Regions from separate parts of the Streptomyces sp. NPDC006332 genome, predicted to be linked through region 3. Evidence: riboswitches for the same ligand, from Rfam matches in the RefSeq annotation. Region 3 holds a riboswitch; each other region holds the start of a gene.

Region 1 (4,769 bases), on a different contig from region 3:
GACGAGCTCGGCGTAGTAGTCCGTCATCTCGGCGGCGGAGCGCTCCTTGCCCTCGAAGGTGTAGACGCCGTCCTTGTAGAACTCGGACGCGGCGACGTCGAGCGCGAGGGCGATCTGCTCGCCGGGGGTGTACCCGGCCTCCTTGACCGCCTCGAGGATGAGGTCGAGGGCCTCACGGTTGGAGCCGAGGTTCGGGGCGAAGCCGCCCTCGTCACCGAGACCGGTGGCCAGGCCCTTGCTCTTCAGGACCTTCTTGAGGGTGTGGTAGACCTCGGTGCCCCAGCGCAGCGCCTCGGAGAAGGACTCCGCGCCGATCGGGGCGATCATGAACTCCTGGATGTCCACGTTGGAGTCGGCGTGCGAGCCGCCGTTCAGGATGTTCATCATCGGCACCGGCAGCAGGTGCGCGTTCGGGCCGCCCAGGTAGCGGAAGAGCGGGAGGTCGCTGGCCTCGGAGGCGGCGTGGGCGACGGCGAGGGACACGCCGAGGATGGCGTTGGCGCCGAGGGAGCCCTTGTTGTCGGTGGCGTCCAGGTCGAACATGGCCTGGTCGATCAGGCGCTGCTCGGTGGCGTCGTAGCCGACCAGCTCCGGGCCGATCTGCTCGATGACGGCGAGGACGGCCTTCTCGACACCCTTGCCCTGGTAGCGGTTCGGGTCACCGTCGCGGAGCTCGATGGCCTCGAAGGCGCCCGTGGAGGCGCCGGAGGGGACGGCGGCACGACCCGTGCTGCCGTCGTCGAGGCCGACCTCGACCTCGACCGTGGGGTTGCCTCGGGAGTCCAGGATTTCCCGGGCTACGACGACGTCGATGGACGGCACGAGCATCTCCTTCTGGGATGTGACGCGGGGTACGCGGGCCGCGGGGACCCGTAGTGCACGGAGTCGCGGTCGGCTCCGCGGGATGAGCCTAACCGCCTCGGGGCGATCGGCCCCCCTGTCGCCCACCCCTTGGGCAGAACCGAGAGGAAATTGTTTCCGAACGGAACAAAGCGTGGGCGTGGAAGCCCACAACGGTCGCGCGGAAGACCACACAAAAAGACCCCGCTCCGGTGCGTACGGGGGAACACGCACCGGAGCGGGGAGCCCGTGGGGACGGGGCCCTCACGAGGCCCTCGACATGAGGGCCACGGAGGGGAGGGCGCTGTGGTTCGGACGGGCGCCGCGTACTACTTCAGGTGCAGCTGCTGACCCGGGTAGATGAGGTTGGCGTCCTCGACGATGTCCTTGTTCAGCTCGAACAGCTTCTCCCAGCCGCCCTTGACCTTGTGCTTCTCGGCGATCGAGCTGAGGGTGTCACCCTTGACGACCTTGTACTCGCCGTCACCCTTCTTGACCTTCTTGCCGGTCGGGGTGGTGACGGTCTTCTTGGCCGCCGGGCGCTCCTGGGAACGCGAGGCCGGCTGCTCGGCGGAACGGGTGTTGACCTCCGAGGAGCCGCTGGAGCTGCTCGAGCCGCTGGAGCTGTCCGAGCTGCTGGAGCTGTCCGACGAGGTGCTGGTGCCGCCGTCGTAGCCACCGCTCGACAGGCCCTTGCCGCAGACCGGCCAGGCGCCCTTGCCCTGGGAGGCGAGAACCTTCTCGGCGACGGCGATCTGCTGCGCCTTGGAGGCCTGGTTGGCCTGCGCGGCGTACTGCGTGCCGCCGTACGCGGCCCAGGTCGAGGCGGAGAACTGCAGGCCGCCGTAGTAGCCGTTGCCGGTGTTGATGGACCAGTTGCCGCCGGACTCGCACTGGGCGACGGTGTCCCACTCGGAGGAGGTGGCGGCGGAGGCGTTGCCGGCCGCCATCAGCGGAGCGGCGATGGCGACGCCGGTGACTCCGGCGATCGCGGCGGCGCGAGTGGTCTTGGACGGACGACGGTGCTTGCCCTTGCCGGAAAACAGCATGGTTGATCCCCTCACCGACGCCTGCGAGGTGAGCTGTCGGGTTCGGGCCGGTTGAGTTGCCCGGCCGCATCCCTTCCGGGACGCGGCTTCACCCCAAGCCGGGTCCAGCTCAACTGCTGAGCCCGGCGCCTACCTTGGGTCCCCCGCTCCTGCCTACGGCGCTTGACGCGACGACTGTTCCCGTACGGCCGCTGGCAGGATTCGGCGTTGCGGCAGCCGGGGCTCGTGTTGGCGAGCGGTCCGACGTTAGACACGCGATCCGTGGAATATCAAAGACGATCAGGTCTTCTGAGACTCATCCCACACTTTCACCAAACAGGACATTCAGCGCGAAGTGTGACGTGAACTTCCGCCGGTTTAGCCCTATTCGGCACCAAGTCCAAGGGTCTGACCGGGGGAGATATGACTTGGGTCGGAGCCGATCGCCTGCTTGTTCTCCTCGTAGAGGGCGCGCCACCCTCCCTGGAGGTCGAGGGAGCCGGCGATGGACTCAAGGGTGTCCCCGAGACGGACGGTGTACGAGTCACGACCGGCGGCATGACGGCCGCCGGCGGTGCCGGCGTCGGCGGCGTCGACAGCCGCGCCCTCGTCGGCGCTGCCGCCGCGGTGCTTGCCGCCACCGAGGGCCCCGGTGTCCACCAGACTCGAAGAGCCGCCCACCCGCCAGGAGTTGCCCGAGTCGCCCGAGTCGTCCTGTTTCGCCGTACCGGTGGAGGTATCTCCGGAGTCCTGCGAGTCACTGGATTCGGATCCGGAATTACCGGACTTGCCGGGCTCAGCCGAATTACCCGCACGACTCGAACCGTCCGACGCCCCGGAGGAATCGGACGACGAGCCGGAGGGGCTGTCCGACGCGGAGGCCGAAGGCGTGCCCGACGTGTCGCTCGAGGATCCACTCCCGGACGAATCGGCCGATGAACCTTCAGAGTCGGACAAGCCGGACGAACCCGAGTCGTTCGAGGCGCCCGAGCCCGTGTCGGCCCCCAGACCCGTGTCCACGTCGGCCGCCTGGGAGTCCTTGGTGAGCCCGTTGAGCAGCCCACAGGTGGACCAGTAGCCGACACCCTGGTCGGCCAGGATCTTCTCGGCGACGGCGATCTGCTGGTTGCGGCTGGCCTGGTCGGCGCGCGCGGCGTAGTCAAGTCCGCCGTACTGATCCCAGTCCTTCTGCGCGATGTGGAGGCCGCCGTAGTAACCGTCGCCTTCGTTCGCGCTCCAGGAGCCCTCGGTCTCGCAGTTGGCGACCTGGTCCCACGTGGTTCCGGTGGCCGCGCTGGCGCCGGTTGCGCCGAGCAGCGGGATCGCGATGGCGGAGCCGGTCACTCCGGCCGCGACGAAAAGAGCCGGAGCCTGACGGGGGCGACGATGCCGGCCGTTCCCGGAGAGCATGCGGAGACCTTTCGCGAGACAACAGTGACCGCACGGCGGGTGACATTCGCCGCCGCGTTGATCCGTGAACGTATAGGCAGACGATCACTTGTCACAAGTTAATGCCGCGTAGATCACGTGAAGATCACAGGTTTGAAGGCGTGTCACCTTTACGCAGGTGAGGGGCTCGACCACGTGGCGTGAACTCGACGGGCAGGGTACGCAGTCCGCGCATGATGAGCCCGCCGCGCCAGCGCAAATCGGCCGAATCCACGGCGAGTCGCAGGTCCGGGAGGCGGGTGAGGAGCGTCCCGAGGGCACTCTGGCCCTCCAGCCGGGCGAGGGGCGCGCCAAGACAGTAGTGGATGCCGTGGCCGTATCCGAGGTGTTGGTTGTCACTCCGTGAGAGGTCGAGCACATCCGGATCGGCGAACCGCTCCGGATCCCGGTCCGCGGCGGCGAGTACGACGAGCACGGGGTCGCCGGCCGCGATGTCCTGTCCGCCGATGCTGACCGGCCGGGTGGCGAACCGCCAGGTGGCGAGCTCGACGGGGCCGTCGTAGCGCAGGAGTTCCTCGATGCCGGTCTCCAGGAGGCCGCGTTCGCCGGCGGCGAGGGATCGCTGGAGGCGGGCGCGCTGGTCGGGGTGGGTGAGCAGGGCGTAGGTGCCGTTGCCGATGAGATTGACGGTGGTCTCGAACCCGGCGAACAGCAGGATGAAGGCCATCGCGGCGGCCTCGTTCTCGGTGAGGTGCTCGCCGTGGTCGGAGGCTCGGATGAGCCCGGAGATGAGGTCCTCGCCGGCGGCGCTCTCGGCGGGGAGTGCCGCACGCTTGCGGTGGATGAGTTCGGCGAGATAGCCGCGCATCTTCTTCACCGACCGCGCGACGCCACCGCGTGGCCCGCCCCCGTGACGGATCATCATGCCCGCCCAGTCACGGAAGTCGTCCTGGTCCTCGCGTGGGACGCCGAGCAGGTCGCAGATCGTGTAGATGGGGAGGGGGAACGCGAAGTCGTGAATCAGATCGGCACTCCCCTTCTCCACGAAGGCGTCGATCAGGTCGTCGGTCAGTTCCTGCACCCGAGGGGCGAATTCGGCGACCCGTCGCGGAGTGAACGCCTTCGACACCAGCCGACGGAGCCTCGTGTGGTCCGGCGGGTCGATGTTGAGCAGATGGGTCATCAACTCGGCCTTGCGCTCACCGGGGATACCGGTCTTGCCCTTGGCGTGCGCGGGCTCGTCGTGGTGCGCCGGGTTCTTCGAGAGTCGCTGGTCGGCGAGGGCCTGCTTGGCGTCGGCGTAGCGGGTGACCAGCCAAGCCTCCACGCCGCTCGGGAGCTTCGTCCGGTGGACGGGGGCATGCTCCCGGAGCCAGGCGTACGCCGGGTACGGGTCGGTGGCGAACTCCCAGGTGAAGAGTTCCGGGACTGAGCTCGTGGGAGTGGGCTGGTCGGTCACTCCCCGACGGTATCCGGATCGCCGGGACCCGTTAGCTTCCGAGCCCCTCGGCA
Region 2 (4,769 bases), on a different contig from region 3:
CATACAGTGGCAGGACCGGCAGGAAAACCGCGGTTTCCACGACCGCGACCGCGATCGAAGGGACGTACATGCCCATGGGTCACACGGCCACAGCCCAGGCAGGCTCCGGGGGCCTGACAGCGACCGAGCACCGCCTGGCCAACGGCCTGCGCGTGGTGCTCTCCGAGGACCACCTGACCCCGGTCGCGGCGGTGTGCCTCTGGTACGACGTCGGTTCGCGCCACGAGGTCAAGGGCCGTACGGGCCTGGCTCACCTTTTCGAGCACCTGATGTTCCAGGGCTCCGGACAGGTCAAGGGCAATGGCCACTTCGAGCTGGTCCAGGGCGCGGGCGGCTCGCTCAACGGCACCACCAGCTTCGAGCGCACCAACTACTTCGAGACCATGCCGACCCACCAGCTGGAGCTCGCCCTCTGGCTGGAGGCCGACCGGATGGGTTCCCTGCTGACCGCCCTCGACGAAGAATCGATGGAGAACCAGCGGGACGTCGTCAAGAACGAACGACGGCAGCGCTACGACAACGTCCCCTACGGCACCGCGTTCGAGAAGCTCACCGCGCTCGCCTACCCGGAGGGCCACCCCTACCACCACACCCCGATCGGCTCGATGGCCGACCTGGACGCGGCCACCCTGGAGGACGCCCGCGCGTTCTTCCGCACGTACTACGCGCCGAACAACGCCGTCCTGTCGGTGGTCGGCGACATCGACCCGGAGCAGACGCTCGCCTGGGTCGAGAAGTACTTCGGGTCCATTCCTTCGCACGACGGCAAGCCCGCCCCGCGCGACGGCGCGCTGCCCGACGTCATCGGCGAGCAGTTGCGCGAGGTCGTCGAGGAGGAGGTCCCGGCCCGAGCCCTGATGGCCGCCTACCGGCTCCCGCACGACGGCACCCGCGCGTGCGACGCGGCCGACCTGGCGCTCACCGTCCTCGGCGGCGGCGAGTCCTCCCGCCTCTACAACCGGCTGGTACGGCGTGACCGCACGGCCGTCGCCGCCGGCTTCGGCCTGCTGCGGCTGGCCGGGGCGCCCTCGCTGGGCTGGCTGGACGTGAAGACCTCCGGCGACGTCGAGGTGCCGGTCATCGAGACCGCCATCGACGAGGAGCTCGCCCGGTTCGCCGAGGAGGGCCCCACGGCCGAGGAGATGGAACGCGCCCAGGCCCAGTTGGAGCGCGAGTGGCTGGACCGGCTCGGCACGGTCGCGGGCCGCGCCGACGAACTGTGCCGCTACGCCGTCCTGTTCGGCGACCCGCAGCTCGCCCTCACCGCGGTCGGGCGCGTTCTCGACGTGCGCGCCGAAGAAGTCCAAGAGGTCGCCAAGGCCTGCCTGCGCCCCGACAACCGCGCGGTGCTCGTCTACGAGCCGACCACCACCGAAGCCGAAGACGCCGAAGCCACCGACGAGAACGACGAGGAGGCGGCCCAGTGAGCGAGCTCGCCGCGATGCAGTTCCACCCCCAGCCCCAGGCGGGCGAGGCCAGGCCCTGGGCGTTCCCGGCCCCCGAGCGCGGAACGCTCGACAACGGCCTGACCGTCCTGCGCTGCCACCGCCCCGGCCAGCAGGTCGTCGCCGTCGAGGTGCTGCTGGACGCGCCCCTGGACGCCGAACCGGCCGGTCTTGACGGCGTTGCCACCATCATGGCGCGGGCGTTCTCCGAGGGCACCGACAAGCACTCGGCCGAGGAGTTCGCCGCCGAGCTGGAGCGCTGCGGCGCCACCCTCGACGCGCACGCCGACCATCCCGGCGTACGGCTCTCCCTCGAAGTCCCCGCCTCCCGCCTGGCCAAGGCCCTGGTCCTGCTCGCGGACGCCCTCAGGGCGCCCGCGTTCGCGGACAGCGAGGTCGAGCGGCTCGTCCGCAACCGCCTCGACGAGATCCCGCACGAGCTGGCCAACCCCTCCCGGCGCGCCGCCAAGGAGCTCTCCAGGGAGCTGTTCCCGGCGACCTCGCGGATGTCACGCCCCCGCCAGGGCACCGAGGAGACGGTCGAGTCCATCGACTCGGCGGCCGTCCGGACCTTCTACGAGAAGCACGTCCGCCCGGCCACCGCCACCGTCGTGGTCGTCGGCGACCTCACCGGCGTCGAGCTCGACGAGCTGCTCGGTGACACCCTCGGCGCCTGGACCGGCTCCTCGGCCCAGCCGCGTCCCGTGCCGCCGGTGACCGCCGACGACACCGGCCGGGTCGTCATCGTGGACCGCCCCGGCGCCGTCCAGACGCAGCTGCTGATCGGCCGCGTCGGCCCCGACCGGCACGCGCGCGTGTGGCCCGCCCAGGTGCTCGGCACGTACTGCCTGGGCGGCACCCTGACCTCCCGTCTGGACCGCGTCCTGCGGGAGGAGAAGGGCTACACCTACGGGGTGCGGGCGTTCGGGCAGGTCCTGCGCTCGACCCCGGACGGCTCGGGTGCCTCGATGCTCGCCATCAGCGGCTCCGTGGACACGCCGAACACCGGTCCCGCCCTGGACGACCTGTGGACGGTGCTGCGCACGCTCGCGGCCGAGGGCCTGACCGACGCCGAGCGGGATGTCGCCGTCCAGAACCTCGTCGGGGTGGCGCCGCTGAAGTACGAGACCGCGGCGGCGGTCGCGGGCACGCTGGCCGACCAGGTCGAGCAGCACCTGCCCGACGACTTCCAGGCGACCCTGTACCAGCAGCTCGCCTCGACGGGCACCGTGGAGGCGACCGCGGCGGCTGTGAACGCCTTCCCGATCGACCGTCTGGTGACCGTCCTCGTCGGTGACGCCGCGCAGATCAAGGAGCCCGTCGAGGCCCTCGGTATCGGCGCGGTCTCCGTCGTCTCGGCGGAATAGCGACACGTAGCGCCGCGTAGCGACACGCGGGAGCCACAGCAGTGCCCGGGGCCCTGGTGACCTGAGCGTCACCAGGGCCCCTCGATGTCCGAATTGAGGGAGAGGTTGCCTGTCTGCCCTGTGGCATGCACTACAAAACCCGTGATCGGTTTGGGGATTGAAAGTCGCCCCGCTTAGCGTCTTCCGGGCTGTCCGTCAGGCACCGCGCCGCATCCGCGGCACCGGACAGTCATCGCCGAGTCCCCGCATGGCGCGAGCCAGGGGAGCCGGGGACCCACATGTGAAGTCCCTGGGGTGAATCGGACGCCCGCGCGCACCGCGAGGGGGCCCGTAGGAGACCTTCCTGCTCCGAACCCGTCAGCTAACCCGGTAGGCGAGAAGGAAGGAAAGGACCAGCCACCACATGGCGTTCATGTGCGCCGCCGGGAAGCACCGTCGTCCCAGCCGTATGAAGCGCGGCACCGCCCGTGCGGCGAGTGTCGCGGCACTCACCACCACCGGCGTCATCGGTACCCTGGCCGCCCCCGCGCTCGCAGCCGAGCCCGCGGTCGAGCAGACCGGCCTCACCCCCGTCATCACCATCGGTGACACCGTCGCGGACCAGATCGACGCCCAGGCCCTCGCCCAGAAGCAGGCCGCCGAGGAGGCCGAGGCGCAGCGGAAGGCCGAGGAGGCCGCGCGCAAGAAGGCGGTCGCGGAGGCCAAGAAGGCCCGCGAGGACCAGGAGAAGAAGGAGCGCGCCGCCCGCGAGGCCGAGCGCAAGCGCCTCAACGCCTACGTCGCCCCGATCTCCGGCTCGTACGTCTCGACCGGTTACCAGTCCAGCAGCTCCCTGTGGTCCTCCGGCAGCCACACCGGCATCGACTTCCACGCCTCGACCGGCACCACCGTCCACGCGGTCGGCTCCGGCACCGTGGTCGAGGCCGGCTGGGGCGGGGCGTACGGCAACCAGATCGTGATCAAGATGAACGACGGGACGTACACCCAGTACGGCCACCTGTCGTCGATCGGTGTCTCGGTGGGGCAGTCCGTCACCCCGGGCGCGCAGATCGGCCTCTCCGGAGCGACCGGCAACGTCACCGGACCCCACCTCCACTTCGAGGCCCGCACGGGCCCCGAGTACGGCTCGGACATCGACCCCGTCTCCTATCTCCGTTCGCACGGCGTCAACGTCTGACGACGCACGGCGGGACAACCCGACGCGAGCGCCGCCCCGGCTCCCCGAGCCGGGGTTTTCGGCGTTTCTGGAGCCCGGCTGTCCAAAAAATATCCCTGGATTCCGACCCGCCATCGGAAATTCCGGCTCATTGCCATAGAGTCACCGAACACACGTCAATCGTCGACGTTTCACGGGGATTAAGGCGGAGGTCGGTCATGCGTATTCCGGCGCACTCGGTATGCACGGCGATCCGTGACGACATCGTGGCGGGTGTCTACGAGCGCGGCGGCCGGCTCACCGAGGAACTGCTCGCCCGCCGCTACGGCGTCTCGCGCGTCCCCGTCCGCGAGGCCCTGCGCACGCTGGAGGCCGAGGGCTTCGTGGTGACCCGGCGGCACGCGGGCGCGCACGTCGCGGAACCCACCGAGCAGGAGGGCGCCGACCTCCTGGAGATGCGGGCGCTGCTGGAGCCGCTCGGTGCCTCCCGGGCCGCCCAGCGACGCACCGAGGCCCACCTCAAGGTGCTGCGCGGACTGGTCCGGTTGGGCCAGGAGCGGGCCCGGCGGGGGACCAGCGATGACCTGCGCTCCCTGGGGAGCTGGTTCCACGAGACCCTCGCCCAGGCCTCCGGCAGCCCGGCGATGACCTCCATGCTGACCCAGTTGCGTCACAAGATCGCCTGGATGTACGCGGTGGACGCGCCCGCCGACCCGGTCGAGTCCTGGGCGGAGCACGGCGCGATCGTGGACGCGGTGGCGCGCGGGGACGGCGAGCGCGCGCGAGCGGTCACGGCACTGC
Region 3 (4,769 bases):
GCAGGGAACGGATGGCGGCCGACCATGTCATCGCGGCCACCGGATACCGCGTGGACCTCGCCGCGATGGACTTCCTCGGCCACGAACTGCGCACCCGGCTCACGGTGAGCCGGGGCGCCCCGAAACTGGGCGCGGGGTACGTGTCGTCCGTCCCCGGCCTGTACTTCACCGGCCTGCCGTCGGCGGCGTCGTACGGGCCGGTGATGCGGTTCGTGTGCGGGACGGAGTTCGCGTCACCGAGGCTGGCGAAACACCTGGCCGCCGCCCACGGGTAGCCGCCCGCCACACTCCGCCGCGCCTGCCGCCTGCCGCCTGCCGTCCGCCGCCCGTCGCGCCGCCCACTGCCGGGCTCCCGCGTCTGCGGGCGGCGGCACCCGAGCCCCTCCGATCCCTCCGAGGAGCCTCAGCGCGACGACCGTTGTAGAGGGACAGGCGCGCGCGGCCGGAGCGGGCGTCACCGCGGGGGAAGGCGGTAGCCGTCCGGTTCGCGTCGAGTCGGCGGGGCGTTCCATCCGTATTCTCTGATCATGGCCGCACCTACCGCATATTCACTGATCGCCACCGACCTGGACGGAACGCTGCTCCGCGACGACGACACGTTCTCCGACCGGTCACTCGCCGCGCTCGCGCGGGTGGCGGCGGCCGGCGCCCGGCACCTCGTCGTCACCGGCCGGCCGGCGCCCAGGGTGCGGCCCCTCCTCGACGTCCTCGGCAGCGAGGGGCTCGCGGTGTGCGGGCAGGGCGCGCAGGTGTACGACGCCGGCGCGGGCCGTCTGCTGTGGTCGGTCACCCTGGACCGGGAGTTGGCCGAGACCGCGCTCGGCAAGATCGAGGCCGAGGTGGGCGAGGTGTACGCGGCCGTCGACCAGGACGGCGTCGACGGACTCACGCTCATCGAACCGGGCTACCTCATGCCCCACCCGACGCTGCCCGCGGTGCGCGTGAAACGGCGCGACGACCTGTGGTGCGAGCCCATCAGCAAGGTGCTGCTGCGTCACCCCGACCTGTCCGACGACGAGTTGGCGGCGACCGCCCGCTCGGTGGTCGGTTCCCTCGCCACGGTCACCATGTCCGGGCCCGGCACCGTCGAACTCCAGCCGTGCGGCATCACCAAGGCGACCGGCCTCGCACTGGCCGCCGACCGTCTGGGCCTCGGCCCGGAACGGACCGTCGCCTTCGGTGACATGCCCAACGACATCCCCATGTTCGACTGGGCCGCCCACGGCATCGCCATGGCGAACGCGCACCCCGAACTCAAGGCCGTGGCCGACGAGGTCACCCTGTCGAACGAGGACGACGGCATCGCCGTCGTCCTCGAAGGACTGTTTCCGCTCAGGTGAGGGCAGGTGAGGCTCAGTACGGGCCGTTCACGTTGTCGATCGAGCCGTACATCGCGGCCGCGTAGTTGCAGGCGGCGGTGATGTTCGCGACCGGGTCGAACGGGTCGAAGGACGTGCCGGCCACGTGGTACGCGGCGAAGGTCGGGTCGATCACCTGGAGCAGGCCCTTGGAGGGGGTGCCCGCGGCGGCGTTGGAGTCCCAGTTGTTGATGGCCAGCGGGTTGCCGGACGACTCGCGCATGATGTTGCGGTAGATCCCGTCGTACGAGCCGGGGATGCCCTTCTGCGCCATGATGTCCAGCGACTCGCGGATCCAGCCGTCGAGGTTGTTCGCGTACGTCTTGGCGACGACCTGGGTGGCCTGGGCGACGGACGTGGTGGGCTTGGCGGCGGGTGCGGCGGCCTTGTCGGCCGTGCTCGCCTTGGTCGTCTTGACCGTGAGCTTGAGACCCGTGTGGATCAGGCTGGGGTGGGCGCCGACAGCCTTGCGGTTGTCCTTGTAGAGCTGCTGCCAGCCACCGGGCGTGTGGTACTTGGTTGCGATGCTGCTGAGCGAGTCGCCCTTGGCCACGGTGTAGGTGATGGACCTGACCTGCGGTGCGGCGCTCGGGGCGCTCGCGGTGGGTGCGGCGCTCGCGGTGGTCGCGGTCAACAGCGGGAGGGCGAGAACGGCGGCGCCTGTTCCGGCGGCGACGACGCCTCGGACGAGCGGGCTGAGTCTGGAGCGGTGGTGGTTACCTCGTGCGGACATGGGGACGTTCCTCTCCGGCGCCTGCGAGGTGAGCTGTCGGGTTCGGGCGGGAGTTGCCCGGCCGTGCCCCCGTGAGGAGGCACGGCTTCACCCCGAGCCGTACCGGAATGTCCTGGAACGTCCCGAACGGCGGCTTACCTGGGTCCCCCGCTCCTGCCGTGCGGTGTTCGTCGGTGGATGTCTCTATGGGCGGCGGCAGGATTCGGCGTCCGCCCGACAGGCCGGGAACGTATGCGAGAGCACATGTCCGAAACAAGTGGCGGATTCACACCTCGTACCTATTGACCTTGGTCTGAGGTATTTGGGGCACTTGATCCTTTGCTGTTGCCAAGGGTCAACTGGCGCGAATGGCAAGGGGGAGGGTGGTGGCGTGAGGCCCGGGTGCGCTGGACCGTGAGTGACTCAACTCACGGTCGAGCACAAGACCGGCAAATCGGGCAATGAGCCCAACTCGGAGTCAACCGGCAGTCCGTGGGATCCGCTTCTCCCAGGTCCGGTGGAAGACCACCTCGTCGCCGTCCGTGCAGATCACCTCGTTCGAGGTGTGGAAGTCCGCTCCGTCACAGGTGAGCTCCGAGCGGGTACGTACGGTGGCCTCCCAGCCGAGCTCCGGCCGGTGCAGCCGGACCGACCAGTCCGAGCGGGCGCGGGCCGACAGGGGATCGGCCTCGTCGATCGTGTACGTCTCCAGGGCGTCCTCGGCGAACTCCAGCCCGTCGGGATACACCCGGGTGCCGCCGTAGCGCGGATCGACCTCCAGCCGCCACTCGCCCTTGGCCACGTCCCGCACGACCAGCCGCTCCGGACGCGGCTCCTCCAGCGTGACCGGCTGGGCGACGCCGAGCGGCGCGGACTGCTCCGGTTCCTCGAAGGTCACCGACGGGCCCGTCTCGTGGTCGCGCACCGGGAGGTCGAGCACGCTGCCGGCCGGGTCGAGGGTGAAGCCCGCCGCGGATTGCGGCTGCGGCCAGATCCACGGCCAGTAGGCGGAGGAGACGGCCAGCCGGATGCGGTGGCCGGCCGGGAAGGCGTGGCCGATGCCGTTCAGCTCGAACTCGACCTCCTCCGTGGCACCCGGCTCCCACGGCACCGCCCGGTCCCGCCCCTGGCGTGCGGACAGGTTCAGTACGCCCCGGGTGACCAGGGTCGAGGAGCCGTCCGGGGCGACATCGCAGAGCCGGGCGATCACCTGGCCGCGCGGCACCTCGGAACTCAGCCTGAGCCGCACCCTCGGCCGCCCCAGCACCCAGGTCTCCTCGCCCACCTCGAACTCGAAGCACACCGACCGCGCGTCCTCCTCCCGCTGGTCCGGCGGCAGGTCGGCGTCGTTCCCGAACGGGAAGAAACGACCGGCGTCGATGCCGGTGTGCTGCGGGGAGCGGACCGGGCGCGGGGCGCCCTGAAGGGCGTACGAGACGGTCGAGACGTGGGGGGAGGGCCAGGCCGGCTCGCCGACCCAGCGGCCGGGCAGGGTGTCGTACACCGTGGCCGGGGGGTGCGAGTCGCTGAGGTAGGCGCGCAGCAGGGGCTCGTCGAGAACGCCCGTGGTCTTTCCCTTCAGCCAGTGGTCCCACCAGCGCAGGGTCTCCTGGAGGAAGCCGATCGCGGGGCCGGGCGGCAGACCGCGGTCGGGGTACTGGTGGGACCAGGGGCCGATCAGGCCGCGCACCCGCTCGGGCGGCAGGTGCTCGACGAGCCTGAGAACCGTGTCGCGGTACGGGTCGTGCCAGCCGCCGACCGCCAGCACGGCCGCGTCGATCGCGCCGTAGTCCTCGCAGACGCTGCCGTGACGCCAGTAGCGGTCCCGGGTCTGGTGGTCGAGCCAGGTGTGGATGAAGGGATCGACCTCCTCCAAGCGCTCCAGCCACATCTGACGCCATGCCTCCCCGGCGTACAGCGGGTCCGGTGGCCGGGACACGAAGGCGAGCATGGTGGACGCCCAGGCGTGCATGTCCACCGCGAGGACGGAACCTCCCATGTAGTGCACGTCGTTGTCATAGCGGTCGTCGGTGGAGCAGACGGTGACGACCGCCTTGAGCGGCTCGGGTGCGAGGGCCGCGATCTGGAGGGAGTTGAAGCCGCCCCAGGAGATGCCGAACATGCCGACCTTGCCGTCGCACCAGGGCTGCGCCGCCAGCCAGTTGACGACCTCGACGCCGTCCGCCAGCTCGGTGGCGGAGTACTCGTCGCCGGGCACGCCCTCGCTGTTGCCGTGTCCGCGGACGTCCACTCGTACGGAGGCGTAACCGTGGCCCGCGTACCAGGGATGGCGTTGCCAGTCGCGGGGCGCGGTCCAGTCGGTCAGCCGGTAGGGCAGGTATTCGAGGATCGCGGGTACTGGTTCGTCCGTCAGGGGGCGCCACACGCGTGCGTAGAGGCGGGTCCCGTCCGGCAGCGGGATGCGGATGTCCTCGTGGGTCGTCTCGTAGGGGAAGGACGTACGGATGTGCATGAGGGTGACCCCGTGAGTTCAGTGGACCGGGTGCATGGTGCGGCGCAGCCACGGCGCGGCTGCCAGCACGGCCAGGCCCGCGGCCACCGCGATCGCGCCGTTGACGCCGAAGTAGGCCTGCTTGGACATGTCGTCGTACAGCTTCACCGTCTGGGCCTGGATGCCGTTGGCGAGCGCGAGGGACAGCATCCACAGCGACATGGTCTGGCTGGAGAAGGCGGCCGGG

The links. A riboswitch is a leader RNA that binds a small molecule or an ion and turns the genes downstream of it on or off. The one in region 3 is predicted to bind cyclic di-AMP.
Region 1: it holds a riboswitch for cyclic di-AMP, as region 3 does, so the genes downstream of both, ABZ027_RS27070 (transglycosylase family protein) here and ABZ027_RS09080 (LysM peptidoglycan-binding domain-containing protein) in region 3, are expected to answer to the same signal.
Region 2: it holds a riboswitch for cyclic di-AMP, as region 3 does, so the genes downstream of both, ABZ027_RS00095 (M23 family metallopeptidase) here and ABZ027_RS09080 (LysM peptidoglycan-binding domain-containing protein) in region 3, are expected to answer to the same signal.

The regions. Positions count from the first base shown of each region.
Region 1 covers NZ_JBEXRA010000033.1:70,709-75,477, reverse strand. Annotated here, with positions in the region: gene eno (phosphopyruvate hydratase) at 1-822, opposite strand, end outside; gene ABZ027_RS27070 (transglycosylase family protein) at 1,170-1,889, opposite strand; cyclic di-AMP (ydaO/yuaA leader) riboswitch at 1,893-2,060, opposite strand; gene ABZ027_RS27065 (transglycosylase family protein) at 2,253-3,278, opposite strand; gene ABZ027_RS27060 (cytochrome P450) at 3,403-4,716, opposite strand; gene ABZ027_RS27055 (nucleoside triphosphate pyrophosphohydrolase) at 4,748-4,769, opposite strand, start outside.
Region 2 covers NZ_JBEXRA010000001.1:18,990-23,758, forward strand. Annotated here, with positions in the region: gene ABZ027_RS00085 (pitrilysin family protein) at 69-1,427, shown strand; gene ABZ027_RS00090 (pitrilysin family protein) at 1,424-2,812, shown strand; cyclic di-AMP (ydaO/yuaA leader) riboswitch at 3,036-3,202, shown strand; gene ABZ027_RS00095 (M23 family metallopeptidase) at 3,216-3,989, shown strand; gene ABZ027_RS00100 (GntR family transcriptional regulator) at 4,187-4,769, shown strand, end outside.
Region 3 covers NZ_JBEXRA010000007.1:92,238-97,006, reverse strand. Annotated here, with positions in the region: gene ABZ027_RS09090 (FAD-dependent oxidoreductase) at 1-275, shown strand, start outside; gene ABZ027_RS09085 (HAD family hydrolase) at 528-1,340, shown strand; gene ABZ027_RS09080 (LysM peptidoglycan-binding domain-containing protein) at 1,354-2,091, opposite strand; cyclic di-AMP (ydaO/yuaA leader) riboswitch at 2,095-2,274, opposite strand; gene ABZ027_RS09075 (CocE/NonD family hydrolase) at 2,549-4,543, opposite strand; gene ABZ027_RS09070 (peptide MFS transporter) at 4,562-4,769, opposite strand, start outside.